2 regions of the Collinsella sp. AF38-3AC genome follow, and region 2 is predicted to be linked to the other one. Evidence: riboswitches for the same ligand, from Rfam matches in the RefSeq annotation. Region 2 holds a riboswitch; the other holds the start of a gene.
What was found. A riboswitch is a leader RNA that binds a small molecule or an ion and turns the genes downstream of it on or off. The one in region 2 is predicted to bind thiamine pyrophosphate.
Positions count from the first base shown of each region.

Region 1 (15,262 bases), on a different contig from region 2:
AGTGCGGGCAGCAGGCGCAGGAGCGTCCTCGCCAGCACCCTCCGCGCCGCGCGCCGCAGGCAGCGTCATCTGCAGATAGGTATCGGCCAGATACGCCTCATCAAACTCGGAGCGGTCGGAATCCAACAGATAGGCGGCGACCACAGTATCGAAGATGCGCGTGGAATCGACGGCCAGCGGATCCATGAGCTCGGGCTCAGAGGAATCGATGGGCGAAAGCTCGTGCAGCAGCGCCTTCATGTCCGGGCTCGCCACGCGGCCCTCCATAAACAGGCGCGCGAGCACGCCGGCGATCACGCCATGGGCAACGTTAAAGCCATCGACCTCGGCAGGCGCACCGCCGTCGCCCTCCTCGAGCGCAAACAGCCCCTTGGACGTCGCCAGCCACAGCGTGCGCGTCAGGCCAAAAAGTGCGCCTTCCTCCTTGTCATCGTCCACCACAGCGGCAATCCACTCGCCCGCATCAATCGCGCGAGCGACCTCGGCGGCGGCAGCAGCAAGCGCCTCGGCATCGCCGGAGGCGGCACGCGAAACGGCAGGCAGCTCAAACGTGCTGGCAGCGCCCGCAGCCCCACCCTCGGCGCCAATCAGCGAGAGGAAACGGTTCTGCATGGCCGTGATGCCGAGCGTGCCCAGCGCCGCGGACACCTCGTCGGCAGAAAACGCCGGGAAGGACGTTGCGTCAAAGTCGAGCTCGACAGGCGCATCGGTGCGAATGGTTGCGACCTTGCGGCTCAGCAGCGCATCGTCGATATGCGCACGCAGGTTCTCGCCCATCTTGCCCTTGACCTCGTCGGCATGCGCGATAACCTCGTCCAGGCTGCCGTACTGCGCGATAAGCGCGCTCGCCTTTTTGGGGCCGATGCCCGGCACGCCGGGAATGTTGTCGGACGTATCGCCCTTCAGGCCGTAAAAATCGGGCACGAGCGCCGGTGTAATGCCGTGATACAGGTCGTCCACGCTCTCGGGCGTCATAATCGCCACGTCGGACAGGCCTTTGCGGGTCGAGACCACGTTGACGTGCTCGGTCACGAGCTGATACATGTCGCGGTCGCCGGTCACCAGCAGCATGTCGCAGCCGGCTTCCTCGCCCAGGCGCGCCATGGTGCCCAGGATATCGTCGCCTTCCCAGCCCTCGGACTGCAAAATCGGCACGTTGAGCGCAGCGAGCAGCTCCTTAATCATGGGGAACTGCGCGTGCAGGTCGGGGTCCATGGGCGGGCGCTGCGCCTTATACTGCGGCAGCATCTCCATGCGCACGCGCGGCTTGCCCTTATCAAACGCCACGACCACACCGTCGGGGTTAAAGGCGTCGATCATCTTGAGAAACATGTTCAGAAAGCCAAAGATCGCGTTGGTGGGGCGACCGTCCGGCGCGTTCATGGTAGGCGGCACGGCGTGGAAGGCGCGGTGCATGAGCGAGTTGCCGTCGATAACGGCAAAGGTGCGGCGCTTGTCAGACATATTGAATACCTCGCTTTGGGCTGGGCACGATTTGCTCCCACCAGTTTACACGCTCCCCGCCTCGCGGCCACCGCACATCAAGCTCCTCCGCCACCGCGCGCCCGCGCATGATACGATGGCTCACGGTACATTAACCAGCACGATCGATCCGAAAGGAGCCTGCGTCATGGAGCGTCCCTGCGCATGGAAAAAGTACACGCCACAGCAGATCGAGGAGCTCGAGGAGCTTTGCCGCGGCTATAAGCAGTTTTTGAGCGAGAACAAGACCGAGCGCCTGTGCGTCAAGACCGGCATCAAGATGGCCGAGGAGGCGGGCTACGTCAACCTGGAGACCGTGATCGCCGAGGGCCGCAAGCTCAAGGCAGGCGACAAGGTGTACGCCGCCAACCACGGCAAGGACCTTATGCTCGTCAACCTTGGCACCGCCCCGCTCGAGCAGGGCTTTAACATCCTGGGCGCCCACGTGGACTCGCCGCGCCTGGACCTTAAGCAGAATCCCGCCTTCGAGGCCGGCGACATGGCCTACCTCGACACGCACTACTATGGCGGCGTCAAGAGCTACCACTGGGTCGCTTCCCCGCTCGCACTCGTAGGCGTCATCTGCAAAAAGGACGGCACCACCGTCGACATCAACATCGGTGACAAGGCCGACGACCCGGTCTTTACCATCTCCGACCTGCTGATCCACCTCTCGAGCGAGCAGATGGCCAAGCCCGCCAAGGACGCCGTCGACGCCGAGATCCTCGACGTGATCGTGGGCGGCCGCCCCGTCAAGTTTGACGAGGACGACAAGGACGCCCCCAAGGAGCCCGTCAAGCAGATGTTCCTGGATATCCTCAAGGAGCAGTACGACGTCGAGGAGGAGGACTTCCTCTCCGCCGAGATCGAGGTCGTGCCCGCCGGCCCCGCCCGCGACATGGGTCTCGATCGCTCCATGATTTTGGGCTATGGCCACGATGACCGCGTCTGCGCCTACCCCTCCATGCTCGCTCAGATCAACGTGGCAGACGTCGAGCGCACGAGCATCACGCTCATCGTCGACAAGGAGGAGATCGGCTCCGTGGGCGCCACCGGCATGACGAGCCGCTTCTTCGAGAACACCGTCGCCGAGATCATGACGCTCGCCGGCGAGAGCAGCCCACTGGCCCTGCGCCGCGCACTCGCCCGCAGCCGCATGCTCTCCTCTGACGTGTCCGCTGGCTTTGACCCGGGCTATGCCGGTAAGTTCGAGACTAAGAATGCAGCTTTTATGGGTCGCGGCCTGTGCTTTAACAAGTACACGGGCAGCCGCGGCAAGGGCGGCTCCAACGATGCCGACGCCGAGTATGTGGCCCTCATCCGCGACATCATGGACGAGGCCGGCGTGGACTTCCAGACCTGCGAGCTCGGCCGCGTCAACGCGGGCGGCGGCGGCACCATCGCCTACATCATGGCCGAGTATGGCATGAACGTCATCGACTCCGGCGTTGCCGTCCTGTCCATGCACGCCCTGTGGGAGGTCGCCAACAAGGCCGATATCTACGAGGCCTATCGCGGCTACAAGGCCTTCATCGAGCGCGCCTAACCAGCCCTTCATCAGTTGCGGTGAAATACGGACTAAACTGGCCCATAAACGGCCCAAACAGACTGTATTCCACCGCAACTTCCTTTTTGGCAGAGGAGAGTCCATGCTGCAGATCATCATTTCGCCCGCCAAGCAGATGCGCGCGGCCCAAGATGCTTTTGAAGTCATGGGCATTCCACCTTTTGCGCACGAGACGGCTCGCCTCCACTGCGCACTGCTAGATATCGAACGAAATGAAGGCAGCGGCGGCCTGCAAGCGCTATGGAACGTGAGTGACAAACTGCTGGGGCCTTGCCTCAACACCCTGCATGAGTTCGGGCCCATCCTGAAAAACGGCGATCTCGACAATCCCGAACTCGCCCGTCACCTCTCCCCTGCCGTCATGTCCTATCACGGCATTCAATACCAGAGTATGGCGCCCGAGGTGATGGATTCCGCGCAGCTCGCATGGCTACAAGACCATCTATGGATCCTCTCCGGCCTCTACGGGTGCGTTCGTCCCTTTCATGCCGTCGAACCGTATCGGCTGGAGATGGGCGCGAAGCTCGCCGTTGACGATGCCCGAGACCTCTACGCGTTTTGGAGCGACAAGCTCGCGCGGGCTATCGCCCCGGCGGACTCAAACACCACGATCGTCAACCTCGCCAGCGTAGAGTATGCCAAAGCCGTTCTGCCCCACCTCGCGGGCGACGCCACGGCCGTCACATGCCTCTTTGGCGAGGGTATCCGCAACGGGAAGCCCATCCAACAGTCGACCGCCAGCAAAAAGGCGCGCGGCTCCATGGTGCGGTGGATGGCAGAAAACAAGCTCGAGGATGTAAGCGGGCTCACCGCGTTCGACGTTGGTTATCGTCACTTTCCCGAGCTTTCAAATAAAAACACTTTGGTCTTCCTGAACGAACAGGCCTTGTAGGACCACCGCTACTTTGAATGTGCTACCTAGGCACGGCGTCTATTCCGCCAAGCCGTCGGCTTTGGCAATTTCATTTGTCGAGCCGTCCTGATAGGCAATCTTGACGTGTTCCACCTCGGACACTTTGACGCCCGACGGGGGCTCCAGGCGCCATTCCGTCAGCGCGATATCCATCGTCGTGGGAACGTCTCCTTGATTTTTGAGCTTCACCGTCAGCGTTTTGAGCGCCGCATCAAACGTCACGCGTTCGATTTCTTCACCTGGAATGGACCCACCACTCAGCTGCAACTGCACAAACTCATCGCGCGGGTACCAATAATCGCCCGGAACGGCGAGCGTATTGGCATTACCGCCAGTACTCCTCACCGTCATAATCGGTAGGCTATCATCAACCTCGAACTCCCATGCAGCGCCGCCGCGACCACCAAACGTCCAGATACAAAAGGCAATCACCAGCACGGCAAGCACCGCAAAACCAATCGCGACAAGGCCATGGTGCGCACGGCTTTCCTCGGCCGATACATCCCATTGCGTCTCTCGATATAGATGCTTGTCTTCCATGTTCGCCTCCCCGCAAGCACGCTCGTTGGCCCAATCGTACCCATTCAGGCTATACTTGAGCCCATGACATAACGGGGGGCTTGCAGGACAAGACGGCAGGCTGAGATTGGGCGCGCCCGCCCTGACCCGCAAACCTGATATGGGTAATGCCAACGAAGGGAGCCGTGCCAATGAGCACACAGACCGAGCCCAAGCTCGTCACGCAAATCGACTTCGCCCGCGCCGGGCAGATCACGCCGCAGATGAAGGAGGTTGCCGAGCGCGAGCATCGCGACCCCGAGTACATCCGCGAGCGCGTGGCCGACGGCCGCATCGCCATCCCCGCCAACATCGTGCATATCAAAAAAGGCATGCGCGCCTTTGGCGTCGGTGAGGGCCTGTCCACCAAGGTCAACGTCAACCTGGGCATCTCGGGCGATAAGGCCGATGCCGCCGAGGAGTGGAAGAAGGTCAAGATCGCCGAGGACTTTGGCGCCGACGCCATTATGGACCTCTCCAACTCGGGCAAGACGCGCCAGTTCCGCCAGCAGCTCATCGACGAGACGCCGCTCATGGTGGGCACGGTGCCGATGTACGATGCCATCGGCTACATGGAAAAGCCGCTGGTCAAGCTGACCAAGGACGATCTGCTCGAGGTCGTGCGCGCGCATGCCGAGGACGGCGTGGACTTTATGACCATCCACTGCGGCATCAACAAGTCGGTCATCAAGACCTTTAAGGAGACTGGCCGCCTCATGAACATCGTCAGCCGCGGCGGCTCGCTGCTGTTTGGTTGGATGGAGGTCACCGGTAACGAGAACCCCTTCTACGAGTTCTACGACGAGGTGCTCGAGATCTGCCACGAATACGACGTGACGATCTCGCTCGGCGACTCCTGCCGCCCGGGCTGTCTCTACGACTCCAACGACGCAACCGAGACCGCCGAGATGATCGAGCTGGGCAAGCTGTGCAAGCGCGCCTGGGCCGCCGGCGTCCAGGTCATGGTCGAGGGTCCGGGTCACATGGCGCTCGACGAGATCGCTGCCAACATGAAGCTGCAGAAGCGCCTGTGCCACAACGCCCCGTTCTATGTGCTGGGGCCGCTGGTGACCGATATCGGCGTGGGCTACGACCACATCACCGCCGCCATTGGTGGCGCCATCTCCGCGAGCTCGGGTGCCGACTTTTTGTGCTACGTGACGCCGGCCGAGCACCTGTGCCTGCCCAACGCTCAGGATGTGCTCGATGGCCTCATGGCCACCAAGATTGCCGCACACGCCGCCGACATCGCCAAGAAGGTACCGCACGCCCGTGACATGGACGACAGGATGGGTCAGGCACGCCGCAAGCTCGACTGGGACGCCATGTGGAAGTGCGCCCTCGACCCGGTCACCGGCAAGAAGCGCTACGAGGAATCCCCCGCCGCCACCGAGGGCACCTGCACCATGTGCGGCAAGATGTGCGCCGTTCGCACTGTCAACAAGGTGTTCGAGGGCACGACAATCGACCTCGGCATGGAGGACTAACCCTGTCGCCGCGGCCGCTTCTGGCGGCGAGCTGGTACCTGTCAATTGTTGACGTGTGAACATTTTCTTGCATTTGCGTAAAGATTGCACCGCCCGCCCGGGACCGGCATACAGCCGGCCCGGGCATCTTTATAATGCAGGCAGAAGAGCCATTTGAATCCGACCGAGCAAGGGAGCGAACATGGATCGCAGCAAGGTACCTGCCGTTCTATCCATCGCAGGATCCGATTCCAGCGGTGGCGCCGGCATTCAGGCCGACATCAAGACCATTACGGCGCACCGTCTGTATGCCGAGACGGCCATAACCGCCATCACGGCGCAAAACACCCTGGGCATCACCGCCGTGCAGGATATCTCGCCAGATATCGTCGCCGCGCAGATCGACGCCGTCTTTGACGACATCCGCCCGAGCGCCGTCAAGATCGGCATGGTTTCTTCTGTCGAGATTATCGAAGTCATCGCCGACCGCTTGAGCGCCTGGAACGCAACGAACGTGGTCGTGGACCCCGTCATGGTAGCCACCTCGGGCGCTCGACTCATTGCCGAGGATGCGGCCGAGGCGCTCACGCGTCGCCTGTTCCCGTTGGCGACCGTCATCACGCCCAATATCCCCGAGGCCATGGCACTGCTCGACTACGAGGTCGATTCCGAGCGCACGCAGCAAAATGCCGCCATGCTCCTCACCCGCCGCTTTGGATGCGCGTCTTTGGTTAAAGGCGGACATCTTGTCAACGAGGCCAACGACGTGCTGGCGGAGCCCGCGCCGCTCGATGACGAGGGCAACCACCTGGGCGATCCGCTCACCACATGGTTCCGTCACAAGCGCATCGAGACCGGCAACACGCATGGCACCGGCTGCACGCTCTCGTCCGCTATCGCCTGCGCGCTGGCCCAGGGCATGGATCTTGCCGACGCCGTCAACGCCGGCAAGGCCTACCTAACGGGCGCCCTCGCCGCCGGCTTTGACATGGGCAAAGGTTCCGGCCCCGTCAACCACATGTGGAATTACTAGCCCTGCAGCAAAACCACCACAAAGGGGACAGGCACCTTTGTGGTGGTTTTTCTTTTACCACTTAATCGTCTGCGAGTTGGATGCCGAGCAAGCCCGAAAGCGCGAGCGCCTGTTCGGCATTGACTGTCAGGCCTCGCAACTCACGGTAGTCGCCCGAAACAACGGGAGCCTCAAACGTGCAGCGCGATACATCAACACCACACAGCGGTGTCTTGAACACATCAACTCGTGTCAGGTCGCAGCTATCCAGCCGCAGCTGCCCCAGCTTGGCCCCCTGGAGCGCCGCCTCGGTCAGGCGCACATCGCACGCCGTGATGGGGCCAATGCGTCCCTCCGAAAGGTTCGCGTAGCTCAGGTCGCATGATGCAAACGAAACGTTCGACAGGCGCGCCTTGACCAAGTTGAGCCCCGGCGCCGAGCAATCAACAAAGTCGCATCGGTTGAGCCAGCAGCCTTCCATATTGCAGCGGATAAAGCGACAACCGCGAAATACGACGTCACGAAACGTCGAACCACTCCAATCGACGCCATCGAATACGCAGGAGCGGAACACGATGCCGTCAAAGGTCGCACCGTTCGCCACGTCATAGGCGAGCTCTAGCTCCTCAAAAGCGGTATTGGAGACAAGCTCATCCCCCTCGGCAAACAGGTCAATGAGCTCATCCATGCCCATGTGGCAGCCAAGCCGCTCGTTTACCCGGGCAAAACCACCACAAAAGTGCCTGTCCCCTTTGTGGTGGTTTGGGGCTGCGCTACTCACCGAGCATCTTTTGGAGTTTGGCTGCCACGGCATGTCCCAAGCTCTCGTGGCTTTCGGGCATCATATGCAGATAGTCGATATCGCCCGGCTCGGCAAAGTCGGCGGCATTCAAAAAGTCGCAGCCAAGCTGCTCGGCTACGTGCGCGTAGTACTCGGCAAAATGCTCCGAGGCCTCGACGGAATGCTCGTCAAAATCGGTCATATACACATCGGCGATTTGCGGCTTGATCTTGATGGGAGCCATCAGCAGAATGCGCGGACAAGGCGCAGCGTCGGTCCACGAAAACGCGCGGACGGCGCGAATCAGCGCCATGGCGCCACGGGCTATATCGGAAGCCGTCACGTTAAAGACCGTCTTGCAGTCGTTGGTGCCCAGCATGATCACAATGGCGTCCAGCGGCTTATGGGCCTCGAGCAGCATCGGAAGCGCGCGAATGCCGTTGAGGTTAGTGTCCAGGTGGCACATATCGTCGCGCACCGTCGTGCGGCCGTTGAGCCCCTCCTCGATCACATGCCAGCCCTCGCCCAGGTCACGCTGCGCCACGCCGCACCAGCGCACATCCTGCGCATAGCGCACCGCGGTGCCGTCGCGCATACCAGCCGGATCGTAACCATAGGTGTTGCTGTCGCCAAAGCATAGAACGTTTTTCATCGTAAGCTCCCCACTCAATAAAAAGCCGACGGGAGCAGCCCACGTCGGCTCGGCATGTCGCATCACGCGCACAGTTTACAAGTATTTGCGCCAGTCGTCGTCATCCTCATCGTCCTCGGCAGCGGCCCGAGCCTGCTCGGCGGCACGGGCGGCCGCAGCGCGGGCGGCAACCTGGGCATAGGACTCCTCGTTGCGCTCGGGGAAGTTTGCCAACACGTGCTCGAACTTGGCGAAGTCCTCGTCCCAGCGCGTAGAGGGCACAGCAAAGAAGACCTGCTTGACCTTGAAGTCGCCCGATGCGAGCTCCTTGCGGAAGAGCTCAGCCACGGCCTCGGCGTCAAAGCCGTTGTTGTCGCAGCCCCATGCGCCCAGCACGAGCTTCTCGCGACCCAACTCGTCGCAGATGGCGAGTACAAAGCGGATACGGTCGCGCAGGGCATCCAGCAGAGCATCGTCGCTCACGCGATACTCCTGGCGGGCGCGCTTAACGTTGGGCGCGGCGGCAACGATCACGTCGGCATACGCATGCACGTGGTTGCGGTCAAAACGCACCGCAGGCACTACCAGCGCACGGTTGCGGTAGAGCTCGCAGTTGATATTGCGGCGACGGTTCTCACCGTACCACTTGCGCTGCTTGTCGAGCACGTTGTACAGATACGAATCGGCGCAGAGCGTAGCCTCCTGGCCCAGATAGCCCTGGATGTAGCCGCCACCCGGGTTGGTGAACGAGGCAAAGGCGAGCACTGCCATGTCGCAGAACTGCGCATAGCCACGGCCGTTGTCCAGAATGGCCTGCGTGGCGGAGGCATCAAGCACGGTGACCTCGGGCAGAGTCGGAGCGGGCTCCTCGGCAGGCGCGGACTCGGTCTCTGCGGGTTCCTCGGCAGGCGCAGAATCGTCCGTGACCTCGGTCTCGACGGGCGCGACCTCGGTGGCCTCGACCTCGGCAGCGTCAGCCTCCACAACCCCGGCAACCTGCTCCTCGGCAGCCGCAGCCGCCTGGGCCTTGGCCTTCATCGCCACGACAAAACCGGCAGGCATACCGTCGAATTCACGCACGCCGGCAAGCGAGCGCTCGATATCCTTGGCACACGCCTCGGACACAGTTGCCACGTGACGCTCGGCGGCCTTGGCACGGGCCTCGCGCTTGGGGTTGGGCTGCCCTGCGCGGCCGGTCCTGCGGTTACGGTTCCTGTTGTCGACGTCTGCCATAAGTGGTCACCTTTCCTGTCGCTGCCGTTATCGGCTTTTTCCCATCCATGATACCCCGCCGCGTACAAAAAAGACGGCCCCGAAGGACCGCCTTTCGCATTGATTTACGCGCGCGGCAAGCACCGCTGCAACTCGCCGCTAGTCGCGACGACCAAGGATATTCAGGATGCGCAGGAACACGTTGATGATATCCACGAACAGGTTGGACGCCATGAGCACCGCATTGGGAAGCGTGGGCGGCACCGTCGTGGCCACATAGGTGTCGTAGCCAATAAAGCCGGCGAACACCACAATCACGATCAGGTCGGTGATGGTTTGCGAAACGCCCATAAACATCAGCACGATCTCAACCAAAATGATGGCAAGCAGAATACCAAATCCGATGCCATACACACGCTGGAAGAACTTGGGGAAGGTCACGCCCAGCGCGCCAAAGACAAAGGTAATGGCGGCGGTGGCGATAAAGGCGGTGTTGATGGTGGGCAGGTCGTAGTTGGCAAGGCCAAACGACGCGGTCAGGCCAAAGGTGCTCGCAAAGATCACGTAACCCGTGAGCGACAGGCCCACAGACTGCTTGCCCGCGGCAGCCGACATCATGACAATGCCGACGATGGTCAAAATAAACGAGCCAAAGACCAGCGGCAAAGCGGCGCCGCTCATCATCATGCGGGCAAACGCCATGGTGCTCGTAAAGTAGGCGCCGGCACCCATGGCGCAAAAGCCCAAAAAGATCAGGGCGGACATGACAAGGTTGTACGCACGCGGCGACATCTCCTTGGCACGGCTTGCACCGGTCTCGATGGGGCCGTTCTGATAGCCCTGGATATCATTCATGCTTTCGTCCTTTCAGATAGCGCCGCGACAGCAGCGCCTTAAGCGACAAGATTTCTGCCATTGTACCCAAATGCCACACGTTTTACCTGCGGCGCCCACCCTCGAGCGTGCAGTCAAACGCCCAGACCCACCAACGCATCACGTGGGTCTGCAAGCCGTCCGGCCGTTCGCGCGCCTGGTCCTCCAGATACAACTCGGTCGCATGACCGCCAAAACGAACCTTATAGGTTGCCGTACGAATGCCGTGAACCGTCAGGCCAAACCCAGTGGTCGAGACAATCTCGTCAATCGTAAAGCAGCGACCGTCAACCCAGCAGACGGTGACCGGCACGACTTGTCCGCCCGCGAGGATGCGAGCCACGACGTCCACATACTGCTTGTGCACGCGCCGAGTTTTGCCATCTGTCTGTCGATATTCCATGCCCCTATTATCGAACGCATGTTTGCATATTGTAAAGCGAACAGGCTGTGGTTTTGGCGTGTCGGACCGCATGCACACGTCCGCACGACGTGTTAGCAAAAAGAACACCGGAGGTCAACAGGGCTAATATTCAATTTTAGTACCCAAAAATTCACTTCTCCCATCAGAACTCGGTAAAGAAACCCGCAGGAGGTGATACGATTTATCATGTTTTTGTAACGTGTCTGTAAACTTCGAGAAAGCCCATATATGGACGTAACGTTCTCAACCTTCCTCGGCCAGCTTGTGTCGAACCCAGTCCTTGCCGTCACCGTGATTCTCGCGCTCGGCGCCATCTTCGTCAACGGATGGACCGACGCGCCCAACGCCATCGCGACCTGCGTCACTACGCGTTGCATGCCCGCCCGCGCTGCCATTCTCATGAGCGCCGCATTCAACTTCCTCGGCGTGCTCATCATGACGCACTTTAACGCGAGCGTCGCCAACACCATCTCACATATCGTCGACTTTGGCGGAAATAGCACCATGGCGCTCGCCTGCCTGTGCGCGGCGCTGTTCTCCATCGTCGTCTACGGCGCCACAGCGTCGCGTTTTGGCATCCCCACCTCGCAAAGCCACAGCCTTATCGCCGGCCTGACCGGTGCCGCTATCGCCCTCGGCGGCGCGAGCAGCGTCAACGTCCACGAGTGGATGAAGGTCATCTACGGCTTGGCGCTCTCCATCGGCCTGGGCTTTGTCATGGGCTGGGTCCTGTGCAAGCTCGTCTCGATTTTTTTTGCCGCCGCCAACAGGCGACGTGCCAACGTCTTCTTTAAATACGCTCAGATCGCGAGTGCCGCGGCCATGAGCTTCATGCACGGCGCGCAGGATGGACAGAAGTTCATCGGCGTGCTCTTTTTAGGCGTGGCCTTCGCCAACGGCCAGACGAGCGTCGGCGATGCCGGCATCCCCATCTGGATTATGCTGCTGTGCTCGGCCACTATGGGTATCGGCACCAGCGTGGGCGGCGAGCGCATCATCAAGTCCGTCGGCCAGAGCATGGTTAAGCTCGAGAAGTATCAGGGTTTCTCTGCCGACCTCGCGGGCGCCGCGAACCTGCTACTTGCCACCCTTACCGGCATCCCCGTGTCATCCACGCACATCAAAACCTGCGCCATCATGGGCGTCGGCGCCGTCAAGCGCCTCTCAGCCATCAACTTCGGCGTCGTCAAGGACATGATGTTCACCTGGTTCTTCACCTTCCCCGCTTGCGGACTCATCAGCTTTTTCATGGCCAAGCTGTTCATGATGTTCCTCTAGTCAAACCGAGTGTCCATCCGGACCGCAACACTTCGCCTACCCGTCTTCGCCTCGAAAGGACCCACCCATGGCAAAGAAACCCAATTCGTTCTACTTTGACAACTACGTCGCCTGCGCCGACCTCGCCGTCCAGGCCGCCGAGCTGCTTACCCAGATTTTTGAGAACTTCGATCCCGCGAAGATTCACGATATGCTCGAGGAGATGCATGCCATTGAGCATGCGGCAGACAAGAAGCACCACGAGCTTGAAGACGCCCTGCTCACCGCCTTTATCACCCCGCTCGAGCGCGAGGATCTGAATCTGATGAGCTGCTCACTCGACACCGTGCTCGACCGCATCGAGGGCGTCGTGCAGCGCGTCTACTTCACCAACATTCAGAGCATCCATCCCGACGCCATCGTCATCGCCCACAAGGTGACCGACGCTTGCCGCGCCATGAAGGACCTGATGGTCGAGCTGCCCAACTACCGCAAGTCCAAAACGCTGCGCGAACTGGTCATCCAGATCAACACCATCGAGTCCGAGGCTGACGAGCTCTACATCAACGCCATGCGCAACCTGCACGTCAACGGCAAGGACCCGCTCGAGGTCATCGCCTGGCGTGACGTATATGCCTTCCTGGAGTACTGCGCCGACTGCTGTGAGAATGTGGCCGATGTCGTGGATTCGATTGTCATGAAGAACAGTTAATTGGGGGTACATGTCCCACCGGTCGCGGGCCCGGCCACTAATAACCTTTTTCACTCCGGCTGCAAGCAGAGTCGTTCAAGGTTATTAGTGGCCGGGCCCGCTCCCTTATGCACCACCATTGGGAACTTTGGCTGATAGATTTAGCGCGATGGGGGTTTGGCTGAAGGGACCTATGGTACCCGTTCGGACACTTTGGCCCTTGATGAGCGTTTGGCTGATTGCTGCTTTGGGTATTGTTTGGGTTACTTTGGGTTTGTTTGATTTTTAATTGTTGGAGGGCTTGTATGTCTTATTTGGATCTGGCTCGGTCTCGGTATTCTTGTCGCGAGTTTGAGAATCGTTCTGTTGAGCAAGCTGTGGTGGATGCTGTTGTTGAAGCTGGGCGGATTGCTCCTTCTGCTTGTAATAATCATCCTTCTCGTGTAATGGTGCTGGATACGCCCGAGCTGTTGGAGAAGGCTGCTGCTTGTCAGCCTCGGTTTGCTCGTGATGGGTCTATCTTTGGGGCTCCGCTTGTCTTCCTCATTTGCAGCGTTACCGATGATGCTTGGGTGCGCCCGTATGATCAGATGAATTCCAGTGAAATCGATACGTCCATCGTGTGTGATCAGATGATGATGGAGGCCACCGAGCAGGGCCTGGGAACGTGCTGGGTGTGCCATTTTAAGCCTGAGGTGGCCCGTGAGCAGTTCGACCTGCCCGAGGGTGTCTATCCCTATCACATGCTCGTCTGTGGCTATCCTGCCGACCATATCACCGACCCCGAGCATCGAGAGGCCCGCACCATTCCCCTCTCCGACTTCCTCCTCAAGTAGATTTTTGGGACATGCCGCAAACCTACCCTTGACCGCTCACCCGTTCACCGAGTTCTGCGCCACTATGTGCAGGGCTCGGTTTTTTATGTTGCGCACCCCTGCACACCCTGCACAGTCATAAAAAAGGACCCGCAAGCTGCGGGTCCTTTCTAGGCACTAAATTGTAGACCGAATGTTAGTCCAGGTCGTCGGCAGCGAAGTTGTCGATCGGGGCGAAGGGATCGGCCACGGGGACAACCGGATCGGCGACGGGCAGCGGCTCGGCGGGAACAGTCACCGCAGGAGAAGCGGCAGAACCAACCGGCGTGGAGGCCATGAGGTCGGCCGGGAAGGAGTTCTGGGCGTCGTCCATAAAGTGCTGGATGAGCTTGAGGTACTCGGCCTTGAACTCCTCGCGGGAAGCCTTCAGACGGTCGATTTCCTCGAGCTCGGCCTGCTTCTCGGTCAGAGCCTGGCGGATAACCTCGCGGGCCTTGGCGTCAGCCTCGTTGCGGATACGCTCAGCGTTCTCATTGGCATCGTTGACGATGGTCTCAGCGGTCTGCTGAGCAGCGATCAGGGCAGCGGAAATCTGGCGCTCCTGAGCGGAGAAGTCAGGGGCGGGAGCGGCCACGGGGGCGGCAGGGGCGGCCTGGGCGGCGGTATCCTGAGCCTGGGCAAGCTGAGCCTGTGCATCGGCAAGCTGCTGCTCAGTAGCAGTCAGACGGCCCTTAAGGTCGACGATCTTAGCGAGCATAGCGTCAACCTCGGAAGACAGCGTCTCCAAGAAGACGTCGACCTCGGCAGGATCGTAGCCACGCTTGGCCTCAGAGAAAGTCTGAGCCTGGATGTCTGCAGGGGTAATAGCCATAACAAGTCTCCTTTTTCATCGCCTCGGCGCTACACGCCCGACGTAAGTTACTAAGTCAGTTCTATACGAGTATACCTATAAGAAGCTGCAGAACCAGTCTCTGCACCAACTGCAACGCAATAATCGCAACGACCGGCGAAAAATCAACGCCGCCCATCGGCGGGATAAACCGACGAAAGAGGTTGAGCCACGGGCCGCAGACGCTATCGAGCACTGCAGCGATATCCTGCAGCAGGCCGCCCTGCTTCATGGGAATCCACGTCATAAAGCAATAGACCACGATGAGCGTGGAGTAGAAGTTGAACAGCGTGTTGACCAGCTGGACAATGGTGTAGATGTTGATGAGAATCTCCTCGTCTTGGGTTTACTTAAGGTAGCCGTCGGCACGAAGCTTCTTGAGGTCCGAATCCTTGACCTCGCAGCCGGCGGGCAGCACCATGAACACGCGGTCGCCCACCTCCTTGACCGTAGCGCCCAGGCCACAGGCAAAGCCATAGCTAAAGTCCAGGACACGCTTGGCGACCTCGGTGCGAACGCCGACAAAAATCAGCGCGACGGGCTGTTTGGTACGCACACGACGGACAACGGTCTCAACGTCATCATAGCTCTCGGGACGCAGGACATAGGCAGGCAGCTGCGGCGTGGCGTTGATGATGTTGCTCGCATAGGCCGAGGCGTCGCTCGGCGCAGGGGCGGGCGCAGGCGCCGC
Region 1 is NZ_QROM01000013.1:9,208-24,469, forward strand. It holds gene polA (DNA polymerase I) at 1-1,464, opposite strand, end outside; gene DW029_RS07910 (aminopeptidase) at 1,631-3,028, shown strand; gene DW029_RS07915 (YaaA family protein) at 3,132-3,941, shown strand; gene DW029_RS07920 (hypothetical protein) at 3,981-4,502, opposite strand; TPP riboswitch at 4,565-4,681, shown strand; gene thiC (phosphomethylpyrimidine synthase ThiC) at 4,673-6,007, shown strand; gene thiD (bifunctional hydroxymethylpyrimidine kinase/phosphomethylpyrimidine kinase) at 6,189-7,019, shown strand; gene DW029_RS07935 (pentapeptide repeat-containing protein) at 7,081-7,686, opposite strand; gene DW029_RS07940 (SGNH/GDSL hydrolase family protein) at 7,772-8,431, opposite strand; gene DW029_RS07945 (TIGR02452 family protein) at 8,507-9,643, opposite strand; gene DW029_RS07950 (Bax inhibitor-1 family protein) at 9,782-10,477, opposite strand; gene DW029_RS07955 (hypothetical protein) at 10,560-10,898, opposite strand; gene DW029_RS07960 (inorganic phosphate transporter) at 11,148-12,197, shown strand; gene DW029_RS07965 (DUF47 domain-containing protein) at 12,265-12,888, shown strand; gene DW029_RS07970 (nitroreductase family protein) at 13,173-13,703, shown strand; gene DW029_RS07975 (DivIVA domain-containing protein) at 13,879-14,553, opposite strand; gene DW029_RS07980 (YggT family protein) at 14,615-14,902, opposite strand; gene DW029_RS07985 (cell division protein SepF) at 14,918-15,262, opposite strand, start outside.
Region 1: another riboswitch for thiamine pyrophosphate. It lies ahead of thiC (phosphomethylpyrimidine synthase ThiC); the one in region 2 lies ahead of thiM (hydroxyethylthiazole kinase).

Region 2 (15,262 bases):
GTGAACTTCTGCAGGTCAAACGGCTTGCGGCGCGAGTATACAAAGGTCTCGATGTCATACTCGAGTACCTCGGGGTCTTCGTGCTCCTCGGGATGCTCCATGGCCTCGATCCAGGCGGCGGAGTTGTAGGCGCGCATAAAGTCGAAGCGGTCGGTGTCGAGCAGCTCCTCCATGGGGACCTCGCCGTTTTGGGCCTCGACAATCACGGCGTCCTTCTGCAGGCTACGCACGATGGCCTTGAGCTCGGCGATCTGCTCAGGCGTGACGGTATCGGTCTTGTTGAGGATCAGCGTGGAGCAAAACTCGATCTGCTGGATGAGCAGGCTTTCGATGTCGTCCTCGTCGATATCCTCGGCCAGCAGGTCGCGACCGCCGTTGAACTCGTCATACATGCGGGCGCAGTCGACCACGGCCACGATGTTGTCGAGCGCGAGCTTGGGCTCGCCGCCCACCTTGGCCTCGTCGCAGAAGCTCGAGATGGTGTAGGCGATGGGGATAGGCTCGCAAATCCCCGAAGCCTCGATGATGATGTAGTCGAACTTGCCCGAATCGGCGATGCCCTGCAGCTGGTTGGCCAGGTCGTCCGAAAGCGTGCAGCAGATGCAGCCGTTGGTGAGCGGGATAAGGTCGTCGGTCTCGGAAAGGCCGCCGTCGGCGATGAGGCTGGCGTCGACGTTGATCTCGCCGATATCGTTGACGATCACGGCAGCGCGGATGCCATCGTCGTTGGCGAGGATGTGGTTGAGCAGCGTGGTCTTGCCGGCACCGAGGTATCCGGTAAGCATGATGATCTTCACGGGTTTGTTGGGCATGTGCCCTCCTTTGTTAGACATGGCTTACAGATGAATCTTATGCCAAACGCCTGCTCTTATACCCACGCACGGGCAAATAACACAGGCTACTCCCAGGCTCCCCATACGTCGGGACAATAGCCGACGGTGGCCTTTTTGCCGTTGCGCACGATGGGTTCGGCCAGAACCTGCTGGTTCTCGAGCAGCTTATCAAAGCGCTGACTGGGGGTGAGATGCTGGATGAGCGCGAGCGTCTCCTCGTCCTTGGCTTTGGGGTTGAGCAGCTTGTCGATGCCGCCGACCGCCTGCATCACGCTCGTGAGCTCGCCCTTGCTCATCTCCTTTTCCTTAAGGTCGATAAACTGCACCTTAATACGGCGCTCCTTAAAATAACGCTGCGCCTTCTTGGTATCGAAGGACTTTTTGGTGCCGAAGATTTGAATATTCATGTATTTGTTCCGCCGTTCTAACGAACGGCGGTCACCTCGACGCTGCAAAGCCATCTGATGGGCAATCTGCCTTTCAATCGTCGGGCGCGGGCAAAAGCCCAGCGCCCTCCTCTTTCAAGGCACCTTGCCTCATCAGCTGGTTTTTCGCTGATATTGATAGAACATCAAGGTGACCACCGCTGGAATTATCGGATAAAGTTGGTCCTAGCGCGATCGGCCTGGGGGGCTTCGATGCCGGCGGCCTTTCCCGCCTCGATGCAACGCAGTAGCCAGGCCATGTTATTGCCGATGTTTCGCATGGTGGCGAGGCCCTCGGCGTCTTGGGCGGCCTCACCCGGCATGGCACCAAAGACGTTGTTCCAGTAGGTGGATGCTACCACGGGCATCTGGTTGATGGTGAAGTACTTGTTGAGCACGTCGAAGGTGGTCGACGTGCCGCCGCGGCGGGCAACGGCGACAGCGGCGCCCGGCTTGTGCGCAAAGGCCTTGCTGCCAGCATAAAACGCGCGGTCGAGGGCCGAGAGGATGCGTCCGCTGGGGTGCGCGTAGTAGACGGGGGAGCCAAAGACAAAGCCGTCGGCCTGCTCGGCGGCGGCAATGAGCTCGTTGACCACGTCGTCGTCAAAGGTGCAGCGGCAATCGAGCTTGCCACACTGACCACAGCCAATGCAGTCGCGAATGGGCTTGGCGCCCAGCTGAAATATCTCGGCATCGATGCCTTCGGCGTTGAGCTGCTCGGCGACCTCGGCGAGTGCGCGGGCCGTGTTGCCGTTTGCCTTAGGGCTGCCATTGACCAAAAGAACCTTCATCACAAACTCCCTCTGCTGTCGGTGACTTCTGCGGAGGATTATCGCACGAGCGGGCGGATGGCGTGGGGCGCGATGCGAAACGGCCTGTGTTTCACATCGCGCCCCACGACGCTAGTCCAGCTTGGTGCCCGGTACCTGCGGCGCCTCTTTAACCAGCGAATTGAGCTCGTTCAAAATGGAAACGGGCTGTCGGTCGACGGCGTCCAGATGAAGCGTGGCCACGCGAAGGGGCGGCTGATATTCAAATGAGCCCAAGAGCACGACGATCCCAAGAACCGCTCGATTTCGTCTGCGACCGCGTCGGTCTCTTCGGGATCAAGCTCGTCAAAGAGCGCCACGAACATCGGCCCCGTCGAGCGGAACAGACGAGTGAGGCATCTCGGAATCGTTATTCTTGAGCAGGACCTCTCGACAGTGCTCCAGACGCTCGGCAAGGTCATCCTCGGTCGCAATCGTAGACAGGATGGCAAACTCGTCGCCTCCCAGACGAAATGCCGCCTCGTCCACCTTCATATATAGCTTGAGATAGAGGCTTACCTGCAAGATATAGCGGTTTCCCTCGTCATGCCCAAAGATATCGTTGCAATGCTTAAGGTTATCAATGTCGATAAACGCCATGGTCACGGGCAGTTCCTGCTCTCAGATTTCCTCTAGGGAACGGGCAAAGCCGCCACGGTTGCCAAGCCCAGTAAGCTGGTCGGTAAAGGCAGTCCTGATCAGATCGTCCTGACGCTCGAGAAGGTCACGGATGGTCTTTTCGAGCGTCTCGGTGTAATTGCTGGCGATATCCATGCTGTAAGCGGCTTTCTGAGGTCGGGGTGTATTGTGTCGGGCGAGCTCGTTGTACACACGCGTTGCTGCTCAACGCTTTGCGTGTATCCAGGCCCCCGCCTTGCTGCGTCGCTGGTTTAATATGTCGGTCCGTGTTCGCTGCTGATAACTATTGAGTAGTATAAACAACAATAGAGGATTGTATATGGGTGCCCCTGCCGCGGGCGGCTATTATTCGCCAATCGGTAGCGTGGCGATGCGATGCTCGATATAAATGCGACTGAGTCGGTATATGTTGACGGGTATACTTGTTCCGGTTTAAAACGCAGGAACGGAGATGGTTGCATGGCACAGCCAGATACGACGCGCACGGTGGGGCTTGCGCTCGAGGGAGGCGGCTACCGTGGTATGTATACGGCGGGCGTGCTCGACGTATGGATGGAGCACGGCTTGACCTGCGACCATATGGTGGGAGTCTCGGCGGGCGCGGCGTTTGGCTACAACTTTAAATCGCGCCAGATCGGCCGCGCCATTCGCTACAACAAGGCCTATTGCGCCGACAAGCGCTATGCGAGCGTGACGAGCTGGTTGCGAACCGGCGATATGTTCAATGCCGAGTTTGCCTATCATGAGGTACCCATCGAGCGCGATCCCATCGATCTGGAGGCATATCGCGCCTGCCCCATGCGGTTTACGTGCGTATGTACCGATCTTAAGACGGGGCAGGCCGTCTACCATGACCTGCCCTATGGCGACGAGCGCGATATTGAGTGGATCCGGGCGTCGTCGGCGATTCCCGTGGCGACGCGTCCTGTTGCCATCGAGGGTCGTAAGTACTTGGATGGCGGTGTTGCCGATTCCATTCCCAGCACTTGGCTGTTTGAGCAGGGTTATGACCGCAACGTGGTGGTGCTGACGCAGCCGGCGGGCTTTGTAAAGCAACCCAATAGCGTGATGCCCATGCTGCGTCGCGTGTATCGTCACTATCCGGAGTTTGTCGCGGCTCTTGAGCATCGGCACGAGGTCTACAATGCCACGCTCGATGACCTGGCGCGCCGCGAAGCCGCTGGCGAGATCTTTGTGGTGCGGCCGAGCGAATCGGTGAAGGTGCCGTCGCTGTGCCGCGAGCCCGATGAGCTCGAGCGCATCTATCAGATCGGCCGTCGCGATGCGGAGGCGACGCTGCCGGCGCTGGAAGCGTATCTGGCGGGGTAGGGGCCACGGCGGAAAGCGCATCCCAAAATGGACGTCCAAACTGGGATGCGCTTTCCGCTATTGAAGATATGGGGCTGCGGAGCAGCTGCTTGGCATGGGCCTATGCCTGCTGCCAGGTATCGACGAGCTCCTTGGCTGCGGCGTAGGGGTCGTCGGCACTGCAGACGGCGCTCACCACAAAGAAGCCGTCGACGCCGGTGGTCTTGAGCTGCGGAAGATCGGCCGTTTTGACGCCGCCGCCCACCACGATGGGCACGGGGCTTGCCGCATGGAGGGCAGCCAGGTCCTCAAAGCTCTTGGTGATGATGGAGCCGTCGGCAGCACGTCCGCAGTCGCGCTTGGTCTCGGTCTCGTGGAGCGGGCCTACGCCCAGGTAATCGACCAGGCTCATGTCGGCGGTCTTGACGTACTCGAGCATCTCCTCGCAGCGGGCCGAAAGGCCCACGATGGCATCTGGGCCCAAAAGTTTGCGGCAGACCTCGACGGGGATGTCGCTCTGGCCAACATGCACGCCGTCGACAGCGATGCCCTGCTCGCGTGCGGCGAGTACGCAGTCAAGACGGTCATCGATCAGCAGAGCGACCTGTCCGGTTTTGCCGGCCTGAGCGATGGCCTGTGCGGCATCGCCCGTCAGTGCGATGATCTCGCGGGCACTTGCCACCTTGGAGCGCACCTGGATGCAGGTAAAGCCGGCATCGAGCGCCTGGGTCACCACATCGCTCACGGGGCGTCCGAGGGTGTTTTCGGGGCCGAGTACCAGGTAGGCCGAGATATCAAGGTTGTCGCGGATGCTCATCGTGCTTCCTCCTGCTTTTTGATCTGCGCTTCCATGCGCTCGAGTTTGCCGGTCATGGTGTCGGTAAATCCGGGTCGAATATCGGCTTTGAGCACGACTTCGGTGCGGATGCCCTTGCTCGCCAACACGAAGGTCGCGTCGCGCACGACCTGCATGACCTCGTCCCAGTCGCCCTCGATCTCGGTGAACATCGAGGTGGTGCGGTTGGGAAGGCCGCTCTCGCGAATGACGTGTACGACCTCGGCGACTTCGGCAGATAGCTCGTCGCCGGTGCCGCACGGGGCGATGGCCACAGCGACGAGTGTGTTCATGCCGGCATTGGTTGCGGGCTTGGACATGGCTTATGCCTCCTCGAGCTCGAGTTGGTTATCGGCAATGTCCTGGGCGGTTGCGCGGTAGAGCTCGTCGATAAAGGCGACCTTAAAGCTTGCCGGGGCATCGGCGACGGCGGCGGCACGCGTGCCGGCAACGTTGTAGACGGCGGTGCCGCAGATGGCCGCCGTAAACGGGTCGGTGGCGCAGGCGTACACGGCCAGCACGCCGCCCTGCGAACAGCCGCAGCCGGTGATCTTGGACATGAGTGGGCTGCCGCCGTGGGACTTGGCAACGGTCGTGCCGTCGGTAATCAGGTCGACTTCGCCCGAGACCACTACGGCGCCGCCGGTGTAGCGGGCGAGCGCCACGGCGGCATCACGGGCGGCGTCTACCGTGTCGGTGGTATCGACGCCACGCACGCGGCTCAGATCGGCCGCTTCGCCCTCAAGGCCCCACAGACCGGCGAGCGCGATAATCTCGGAGGCATTGCCGCGCACGATGGCGGGCTTGTACTGCTTGAGTTCGTTTACCAGTTGGGTGCGCAGGCTGCCGATGCCCAGGCCCACCGGATCGAGCACCCAGGGCTTGCCGGCGTCATGTGCCGCCTTGGCCGCGCGGGGAATCGTCTGCTCGTAGATGGGGAAGAGCGTGCCCATGTTCAGATAGATGGCGCCGCCGCCGGCAACGAGTGCCTCGCCCTCGTCGGGCAGATAGACCATGGCGGCCGAACCGCCCACGGCGAGCTGCGCGTTGGCGACAAAGTCAATCGTTACCGTGTTGGTGATGGAGCCGGCCATGGGATTGGTGGCACGAATCTCCTCCACGGCCATGACCACGTTTTGCTTAAGCTGTTCCGAATCGATCACTGCACATGCCTCCTTGGCATAGAAAAGGGGCGCTGTGCATAGACAGCGCCCCTAAAAAGGCGGCATGCTCCCTACGCCAGCATTAACTGACAGGTTCAAAGGATTGGGCCCCACGCCCTCTCAGCCTTGTGGTTTGCACCGCCGGCACTCCCGCATCGAATCTGTTGTTCCCTATACTAGCGCATCGGTACAATGGTTAGGATGAAAACGACTGGGGGACCTTATGATCAAACTCGTGCTGACCGATATGGACGATACGCTGATTCCGGCCGGGCATGACGGCGCCAGCGACTATGCCATCGAGGGCATTCATGCCATGCAGGCGGCGGGTCTGCACTTTGGTCCGGTTTCGGGTCGCCAACCGTCTGCGATGGGCTGGATGTTTAAAAATCATTCCGAGTGTTTTTCGACCGGTGCATTCTGCAACGGCCAGGTCATGTTTGTCGATGGCGAAGTGGTCGCCTCGCGTGCGACCGATAACGATGCGCTTATGCGCTTGGCCGCCTATCTGGAAGAAGAAACCGACGATACCTATCTGAAGGTATACAGCTTGGGTGATGGCTTTTGGGATAACGATGCCTATTGCGTGACACGTGATGCCGAGCGTGTGCGCCGCGCTATGGAATCGGGCGGCAATGCGTGGCTCAAGGGCGAAGAGGCCCCGTGCCGCCCTGTCGTCGATGATGCGCCGGTGTTCAAGGCGAATATCTGGAGCGCCCGTTCGCGTGAGGAACTCGCGGAGCTACGCGAGCGCGTTGCCGCCGAGGTGCCGGAGCTCTCGCTTGTGTTTCCCAACAACCGTGTGCGCCTGTTCGACATCCTTCCGGCTGGTTGGGACAAGGGCTGCGCTGCGCTGGAGCTGGCGCGCGCTTTGGGCCTAACGCCCGACGAGGTGGCCGTATTTGGCGATTCCGATAACGACCTGCCCATGATCGATGCCGTTCCCAACTCCGTTGCGGTCGCCAATGCCAACGAGGCCGTCACGGCTGCCGCACGCTGGCATATCGGCGCTGCGGCAGATGATGCGGTTGCCGCAGCGCTGCATCAGATTGCCGCCTGCGCCGCGACGGGTGAGATGCCGTCATTTATGCGTCAGATGAACGCGGCAGACTTCGGCATCGCGAACGTCTAGGGAGAAAGCCATGAAGCTTCAGCAGCTCAGGTACGTTGTAAAGGTTGCCGAATGTGGCAGCATCACCGAGGCCTCGCGTCGCCTCTATGTGTCGCAGCCTTCGATTACCGCGTCGATTCGCGATCTCGAAAACGAGATGGGCGTGCATATCTTTGAGCGCACCAACAAGGGTGTCATTGTGTCCGATGAGGGCGAGACCTTCTTGGGCTATGCGCGCCAGGTGCTCGATCAGGCTGATCTGCTCGAGGACAAGTACAAAGGGGCATCTGAGCAGGTGCCGCATTTTAGCGTGAGCTGCCAGCATTACTCCTTTGCCGTCAACGCGTTTGTCGATGTGATCCGTGAGTTCGATGCCGCGCGCTACGACTTTACCCTGCGCGAGGAGCAGACCCACGAGATTATCGAGGATGTCGCGCACATGAAAAGCGAGTTGGGCATCCTGTACTTATCCGAGCACAACCGCGAGGTTATTGAGCGTATGCTCGCTGCCAATGAGCTTGTGTTTGAGGGACTCTTTTGTGCCGCGCCGCACGTTTTTGTATGCGCCGACCATCCGCTGGCGACCCGCTCCAGCGTGACGCTCGAGGACTTGGAAGATTATCCGTTCCTGTCCTACGAGCAGGGCAGCTACAACTCGTTTTACTATTCCGAGGAGCTGACCTCGACGTTTGAGCGCCGCAAGAATATCCGCGTGCGCGACCGTGCGACGTTGTTCAATTTGGCCATGGGCCTCAACGGCTACACGGTGTGTTCGGGCGTGATTAGCCACGAGCTCAACGGCCCCGGCATTATCTCGATTCCGCTCGACGTGGACGAGTACATGGAGATTGGCATCATCACGCGCAAGAACACGACGCTCACGCGCTACGGTCGGGCCTATATCGACGCGATTCGTCAGCATATCTAGGCTGCTGTGCTCCCCACGGTTCAAGTCCCTTTATGGTAGTCCAGAGTGACATAGGAAGCATCTATATCAAACTGTTATAAACGTATATTTTACGATGGCCATATGAACGCTCATACTCTGTCCCGGTAAAGCAACCAATGCAAAAGGGAGATATCTATGAGCACTTCGATTCAACCGAACGCACCGTTTCGCGCCGATATCGTCGGCAGCTTTCTTCGTCCGCAGGCCGTAAAGGACGCTCGTGCTGCCTATACGGCAGGCACGCTTGATGCCGAGGGGCTTAAGGCCGTCGAGGACGATGCCATCCGCGATTTGGTGGCAAGGCAAAAGGCCGCCGGCCTGCAGGTCATCACCGATGGCGAGTTTCGCCGCAGCTACTGGCACCTCGATTTTATGTGGGGGCTGAACGGCGTCGAGCGTCGCACCTCGCGTACAGGCTATATGTTCCACGATGAGGAGACTACCGCCGACACCGCCGTGGTAACCGGTCCCATTAGCGGCGAGAATCATCCGTTCGTCGAGCACTTCAAATTTGTCAAGGCGCTCGAGGGGGAGGGTCAGGTCGCGCGACAGACCATTCCGGCGCCGATCCAGACGTTCTCCGAAGTCACGCTCGACCGCTGCGATGGCCAGCAGGAGAGCCTGCGCGCCGTCTACAAGACCGACGAAGATCTCGCCGATGCCATCGCCGCAGCATACCGCACCGTTATTGCCGACCTGTATGCCGCAGGCTGCCGCAACATTCAATTTGATGACTGCACCTGGGGCATCTATTGCGATGCCGACTTTGTGTCTAAGACCGGTATGAGCCCGGTTGACCTGCAAAAGGTGAGCGAGCTGGGCGTGGCGCTCAACAACGCCGCAATCGAGGGCAAGCCCGATGACCTTGTCATTAACACGCACGTGTGCCGCGGCAACTACCACTCTACCTATGCTTTTGAGGGCGGCTATGGCCCCATCGCGCCGTACCTGTTCGCACACGAGAACGTCGATGCGTTCTATCTTGAGTTCGATACGCCGCGTGCCGGTGGCTTTGAGCCGCTCAAGTACGTTGCCCCCGGCAAGAAGGTCGTGTTGGGCCTGGTGACCACCAAGGCGGCAGAGCTCGAGAACGAAGACGCCATCGTCGAGCGCATCCGCGAGGCGGTAAAGTACGTGCCGCTCGAGAACCTGTATCTGTCTCCGCAGTGTGGCTTTGCCAGCTGCGAGATTGGCAACAAGCTGACCGAGGACGAGCAGTGGGCAAAGATTGCGCTGGTCAAGCGTATTGTGGAGCGTGTCTGGAAATAACGATGCCGTTCGCAGGCGGCGGCGCGTGCGAGGCGCTGCGTATCGCGTACAATGGTTCGGATCGTATCGTTCGGGCAGGTTATCCGATATGCCCGATCGCCCTTCCATTCGAAAGGACATCAATGTCCCAGCTCTCGACGCCCGCCGTTAGCGATGCCATCTACGACGCATCGTCGCTCGGCCGCCCGCGCATGTTCCTGCTCGGTCTGCAGCACCTGTTTGCCATGTTTGGCGCCACGGTGCTGGTGCCCGTGCTCACCGGTCTCTCGGTGTCGGCAACGCTTTTGTTTGCCGGCTTGGGCACGCTGCTGTTCCACTTCCTATCGCGCGGTAAGGTGCCGGCATTTTTGGGCTCATCGTTTGCCTTTATTGCCGGTTATGCCGCAATTGCGCCCAACGGCGAGGCCGAGCTTTTGCCCTACGCCTGCCTGGGCGTTGCCTGCGCCGGTCTGCTCTATCCGGTGCTGGCAGCGCTGTTCCGCGCCTTTGGCGCCAAGCGCGTTATGCGCTTCTTTCCGCCGGTGGTGACCGGCCCCATCGTCATTTCCATCGGCCTGATCTTGGCAAGCTCTGCTATCGCCAACTGCCAGACCAATTGGCTTGTTGCCGTTGTCGCTGTGGCCGTCATTGTCGTATGCAATATTTGGGGCCGCGGCATGGTCAAGATCGTGCCGATCCTGCTGGGCGTCGTGGTGAGCTATGCCGTCGCGGCTGCGTTGGGTGAGGTCGATTTTTCGGGCGTTGCCGCCGCTCCGTGGGTCGGTCTGCCCATCGTGTGGGACAACACCGTGTTTGCGCTCTTTGGCCCGCAGTTCGATAGCGGCCTTGCCACGACGGCCATCATCACCATTATGCCGTTGGCCTTTGCGACCATGATCGAGCATATCGGTGACATCTCGGCTATCGGCTCCACTTGCGAGCGTAACTACATCGCCGATCCTGGTCTGCATCGCACGCTGCTCGGTGACGGCTTTGCCACGATTCTGGCTTCGCTCTTTGGCGCTCCGGCCAACACCACCTATGGCGAGAACACCGGCGTGCTCGCCCTGACGCGCGTGTTCGACCCGCGCGTGATCCGCATTGCCGCGTGTTGTGCCATCGTGCTTTCGTTCTGCCCCAAGTTCGCTGCGGTCATCGCAGCCATGCCGGCATGCGTTATCGGCGGCGTGTCGCTCGTGCTCTACGGCATGATCAGCGCTGTGGGCGTCCGTAACCTCATCGAGAACCAGGTCGATTTCCAGAACAACCGCAACGTGCTGGTGGCCGCTCTGGTGCTTGTGCTTTCGCTCGGTATTGCGTACAGCACCGCTGGCGCCATCGTGCTGGAGCTGGGCGGCGTGACGATTTCGCTTTCCGGTCTTGCCGTGGGCTCGCTGGTGGGTATCGTGCTCAATGCGATTCTGCCCGGCAATGATTTTGAGTTCGATACTTCTGAGCTTGAGGAGGCTGCTAAGTAGCAGCTGCGTTCAGCTAAAACAAGATATGGTGCCCATGCGTATATGCGCGTGGGCACCATTTTTAATGCGTCAGTATCCAGTGGATGCCGCGCACCATGCGCAGGTCAGTTTGGGCAAAGTGATTGCCGGGGTTGAGCTCCAGCGTTGTTGGAATGTCGCGCTCGATAAACAGCTCTTCCATCGCGCGCGTATCGTCGAGTACGTGCCGCATCATGCGGTTGGGCGTCTTGGTTTCCTTTTTACCGAGCGACAGATAGGTGGCGTCGGGCGTAGCTGTCATCGTGCGCTCGCGCGCGTAGTCGATAAAGCCGGGGAACCACAGCGACCCCGATGCACTCGCCGCGCGCTCAAAGACATCTGTTTGCCAAAGTGCCCACAGTGCAAAAAGACCCGCCAACGAGTAGCCGGCAACGCCGCGCCAGGCGGGCGGTTGCGGGAGCGATGATTCGGCCTGGGGGATTATCTGCTTCAACAACTCGTCAAGAAAACCAGCAGCCTGTCCGCCAAAGGGCTCGGCATCTCGTATAGTTCCGTCACATGCCCAGGGGCTCAGCTCGCGATTCCAATCGAGCCCTCCAATGGCGACAAGGGTGAACGGCGGGCAGTCGAGCTCTCGGCAGCGCTTGTAGACTTCACTACCGTCGCCCATGGCAACGGGGAGGTAGATGACGGGCGCGCCTTCCACACACTCTGAATAAACGGTTATCTGCTTATGATGTGCTTCCAAGGCAGGCTTCTCTCGGTGTTGTGATATTGACAGCCTCAATTGTCGCACGCTGGTACGGGGACAGACGCTAAAAGAAAGGCACGGAGCCGCTCGATGCGACTCCGCGCCTTGTTGTTTTGCGTTAGCAGACTATGCCGTTACGCCACGAAGAAGTAGACGAGGAAGGCAAGGGCTGCGATCCACATGAGCGGCTTGATCTTGGAGGCCTCGCCCTTAAAGAGCGCGACGACCACGTAGGCGATAAAGCCCAGGCCAATACCGGCAGAGATGGAGTAGGTGAAGGGCACGCCGGCGACAATCATGAACGCCGGGAAGCCCTGCGACACGTCGGACCAGTCGATCTCGGAGACCTCGCTCATCATGAGGTAGCCGACGTAGACCAGGGCGCCGCAGGTGGCGGCACTGGAAACGATGGAGACGACGGGGGAGAAGAACGCGGCGAGGATGAACAACACGCCGGTGGTGACGGAGGTGAGGCCCGTGCGGCCACCGTCGGCAGCGCCGGAGGTGGACTCGACGAAGGTGGTGATGGAGGAGACGCCCATAAAGCCACCGGCAGCGGCGGCCACGGAGTCAACGACCAGGATGGGGCGGATGTCCTCGACATTGCCGTCCTCGGTTAGGAACTCGCCCTGCTTGGCGACGGCCATCGCGGTGCCCATGGTGTCGAAGAAGTCACTCATGAGCAGCGAGAAGGCAACGACGAGCAGCATCGGGTCGGTCAGGACCTTCACGATGGCCATGTTGCCGTCGGCGGTGCTGGCAAACGGGGCGCCAAAGGTCGAGAAGTCGAGCGGGGCGATAAGGCCCTCGGGCGCATGGGTGACGCCCAGCGGGATACCGGCGATAACGGCGACGATGATGCCGATGAGCAGCGAGCCCGGCACGTTGCGGGAAGCCAGGGCAACCGTCACGACGATGGAGATGATGCCGACGATAAAGGTGGGGGAGGTGATGTCGCCCAGGCCGACAAGCGTACCGGCGCCAGCGGTGATGATGCCGGCATCGCACAGGCCGATCATGGCGATGAACATGCCCAGACCAACCGAGATGGCGTGGCGCAGGACCACGGGGATGGCGTCCATAATGGCCTCGCGCAGGCCGCAAAGGACGAGCAGCAAGATGACGACACCCTCGAGGAAGATAACGCTCATGGCCACGTGCCAGTCACCGCCGCACATGGTGGTGGTGATGCCCGCAATCATGGCGTTGATGCCCAGACCCGACGCGCAGGCGAGCGGGCGGTTGGCGAAGATGCCCATGCAGATGGTCATGATGCCGGCGCCCAGACAAGTGGCGCAGGCGAGCGCTCCCGCATCGATGCCGGCGCCCGAGAGCACCGCGGGGTTGACGGCGATGATGTAGGCCATCGCCAGGAATGTTGTCAGTCCAGCGCGAAGTTCGGTCCCGATTGTGGACTTGCGCTCACTGACGTGAAAAAGTTCGTCCATGCATACCCTTTCCTTGTTCGGCCCCGAGTTTAGGCCGATTGACACGAACTTCCTTACTATATCGCCTTTTTATAGTTAGTGTTCCTCGCATGTTGATGTTCGGCGCTTTGGGGGGCAGACGTGCGGTATTTTTCGTATGAAAATGTGTAGGTACCGTATACTTAAGCGGTTACAACGAACTCTTTGGAGGAACGTATGATTAAAGAGCTCTGCCGCGACGAGGTCATCCTGTCCCAGCGCTGCGAGGTTGCGACTGTCGAGGACGAGTCGGTCGCACAGGACCTGATCGATACCATTAAGTCGCTCGAGGATGCCGGCTGCCTTGCCGCCAACCAGATTGGCGTCACCAAGAAGGTCTGCGTCTATCTGGACGATGCCGGCGAGCCCCACGTGCTCTACAACCCCCGTCTGGTGTTTGGCCTGGGCGCCAGCAAGATGGAGGAGAGCTGCCTGACGCACGACGAGATCACCAAGTCCACGCGCTACATCAAGTGCAAGGTTGCCTTTGACCAGATCGTCGACGGCAAGATGAAGGAGTGCCGCCGCGACTACGCAGGTTTTGAGGCACAGATGATCCAACACATGATTGATCACTGTCTTGGCAAGTTGGTCTAAGGGGACCAAAGCACCGCACCTTGCCGCTCAATCGTCGCTCGCGTACCTTAAGTACGCTTCGCTCCTCTTTCGTGGCAATCTGCGGCACTTTGACCCCTTAGACGACCTGCGGGGTTGACTTGGTTGGGTCTATCTTGCTTGTAAAGTCCGGGTATGACATTGTTGTCATGTCCGGACTTTTTGTTTAGCGCTCCTTTGTTTGGTGACAATGACCTTAGTAAGAACATTGAGCTAGGAGGCGCTATGTGCACGAGCATTCGATTTACCGATAATTCTGGCCACATGTATCTAGGCCGCAACCTCGACTGGAGCTTTGACTACGGCCAACAGGTTCGTGTGATGCCGCGCGGGTTTCACATTCCGTATTCGTTTATCGACGATGCGTCGGCGGCACACGCGGTAATCGGCATGTGCATCGATTACAAGAACTATCCCATGTTTTTCGACTGTGGTAACGATGCGGGTCTGGCTGTGGCGGGGCTTAACTTCCCCGGCTATGCCGAGTATGCCGAGGGCCCGGTTGATGGAAAGACCAATATCGCGGCCTATGAGTTTCCCCTGTGGGTGGCAGCGACGTTCTCGACGGTCGATGAGGTCGAGGCCGCGCTGCGCGACACGGTGATTGTCGCCAAATCTGCCGGAGAGGGGCTGGGCGTGTCGCTGCTCCATTGGATTATCGGCGACAGCCAGCGCAGCATCGTGGTCGAGATGATGGCTGACGGCCTGCATGTATACGACGATCCGGTCGACACCCTTGCCAACCAGCCGACCTTCCCGTGGCACATGGAAAACCTGCGCACCTATATCACAGCCACAAGCGATTTTCCGCAGACGGCGACATGGCGTGGCGCCGAGCTCAAACCCTATGGCGCGGGTGCCGGCATGCGCGGCATTCCCGGTGACTGCTATTCGCCGAGCCGTTTTGTAAAGGCGGCGTACCTCAATGCCAATTACCCGCAAAAGGAGAGCGAGGCCGAAAACGTCGTCCGCATGTTCCGCTCACTCGAGGGCGTGGTGATGATTGAGGGGGCGTCCAGGATGGGCGATGGCAAGTTCGAGAAGACTATCTACACCGGATGCTTTAGCGCGCGCACGGGCAATTATTACTATGCGATGTATGAGGATCCGTCGATTCGCTACGTGAGCCTGATGGATGCCGAGGGCGCGAGCCCCGATAGGCTCGTGGTTCCCGAGCCGCGTCGTTCGTAGCCGTTAGCTTTACTGCAATGCAAAGCGGCCCTGCGTCTCTCGTGAGGTGCAGGGCCGCTGTCGTTGATTTGTGACGTCGCTAGAAGTTGGCGTCGTTGAGTTGTTCGTTCTCAAGACCGTCGAGCTGTTGCTGTTCGGGCGTATCGGCGACACTCTCGAGCAGCTCGGTGGGATCGACGTTCATGTCCCTACCGGCCTCGTTGCCGTTGACCAAGTCGTCCGAGAAGATGTCGACTTCCATTTCCTCGGCCTCTTCGATCTGAACCTCGAGCGGCACCTGGGTGCGCACGAGCTTAACGGCCGGGCGCATGCGGGCAAACAGCGGCACGTACTCGATGATGATGGCCGAGTTCTCAAGACCGTACCAGCGTGCCGGGCTTCCGCAGGCGCGGCGGACGGCGTACTTGATGGCCATCACGCGGTGGTCGTTGCGGTTGATGTCCGTTTCGGGGGCGAGCATCT
Region 2 is NZ_QROM01000009.1:7,504-22,765, reverse strand. It holds gene DW029_RS06735 (GTP-binding protein) at 1-812, opposite strand, end outside; gene DW029_RS06730 (arsenate reductase family protein) at 899-1,240, opposite strand; gene DW029_RS06725 (flavodoxin family protein) at 1,426-2,049, opposite strand; gene DW029_RS11270 (hypothetical protein) at 2,161-2,304, opposite strand; gene DW029_RS06720 (diguanylate cyclase domain-containing protein) at 2,374-2,673, opposite strand; gene DW029_RS11265 (hypothetical protein) at 2,689-2,841, opposite strand; gene DW029_RS06715 (patatin family protein) at 3,166-4,035, shown strand; gene DW029_RS06710 (thiamine phosphate synthase) at 4,136-4,831, opposite strand; gene DW029_RS06705 (thiamine-binding protein) at 4,828-5,169, opposite strand; gene thiM (hydroxyethylthiazole kinase) at 5,173-6,012, opposite strand; TPP riboswitch at 6,064-6,174, opposite strand; gene DW029_RS06695 (HAD-IIB family hydrolase) at 6,236-7,144, shown strand; gene DW029_RS06690 (LysR family transcriptional regulator) at 7,155-8,051, shown strand; gene DW029_RS06685 (5-methyltetrahydropteroyltriglutamate--homocysteine S-methyltransferase) at 8,208-9,341, shown strand; gene DW029_RS06680 (uracil-xanthine permease family protein) at 9,464-10,798, shown strand; gene DW029_RS06675 (alpha/beta hydrolase) at 10,860-11,525, opposite strand; gene DW029_RS06670 (NCS2 family permease) at 11,663-12,976, opposite strand; gene DW029_RS06665 (peptide deformylase) at 13,172-13,591, shown strand; gene bsh (choloylglycine hydrolase) at 13,835-14,800, shown strand; gene DW029_RS06655 (KUP/HAK/KT family potassium transporter) at 14,880-15,262, opposite strand, start outside.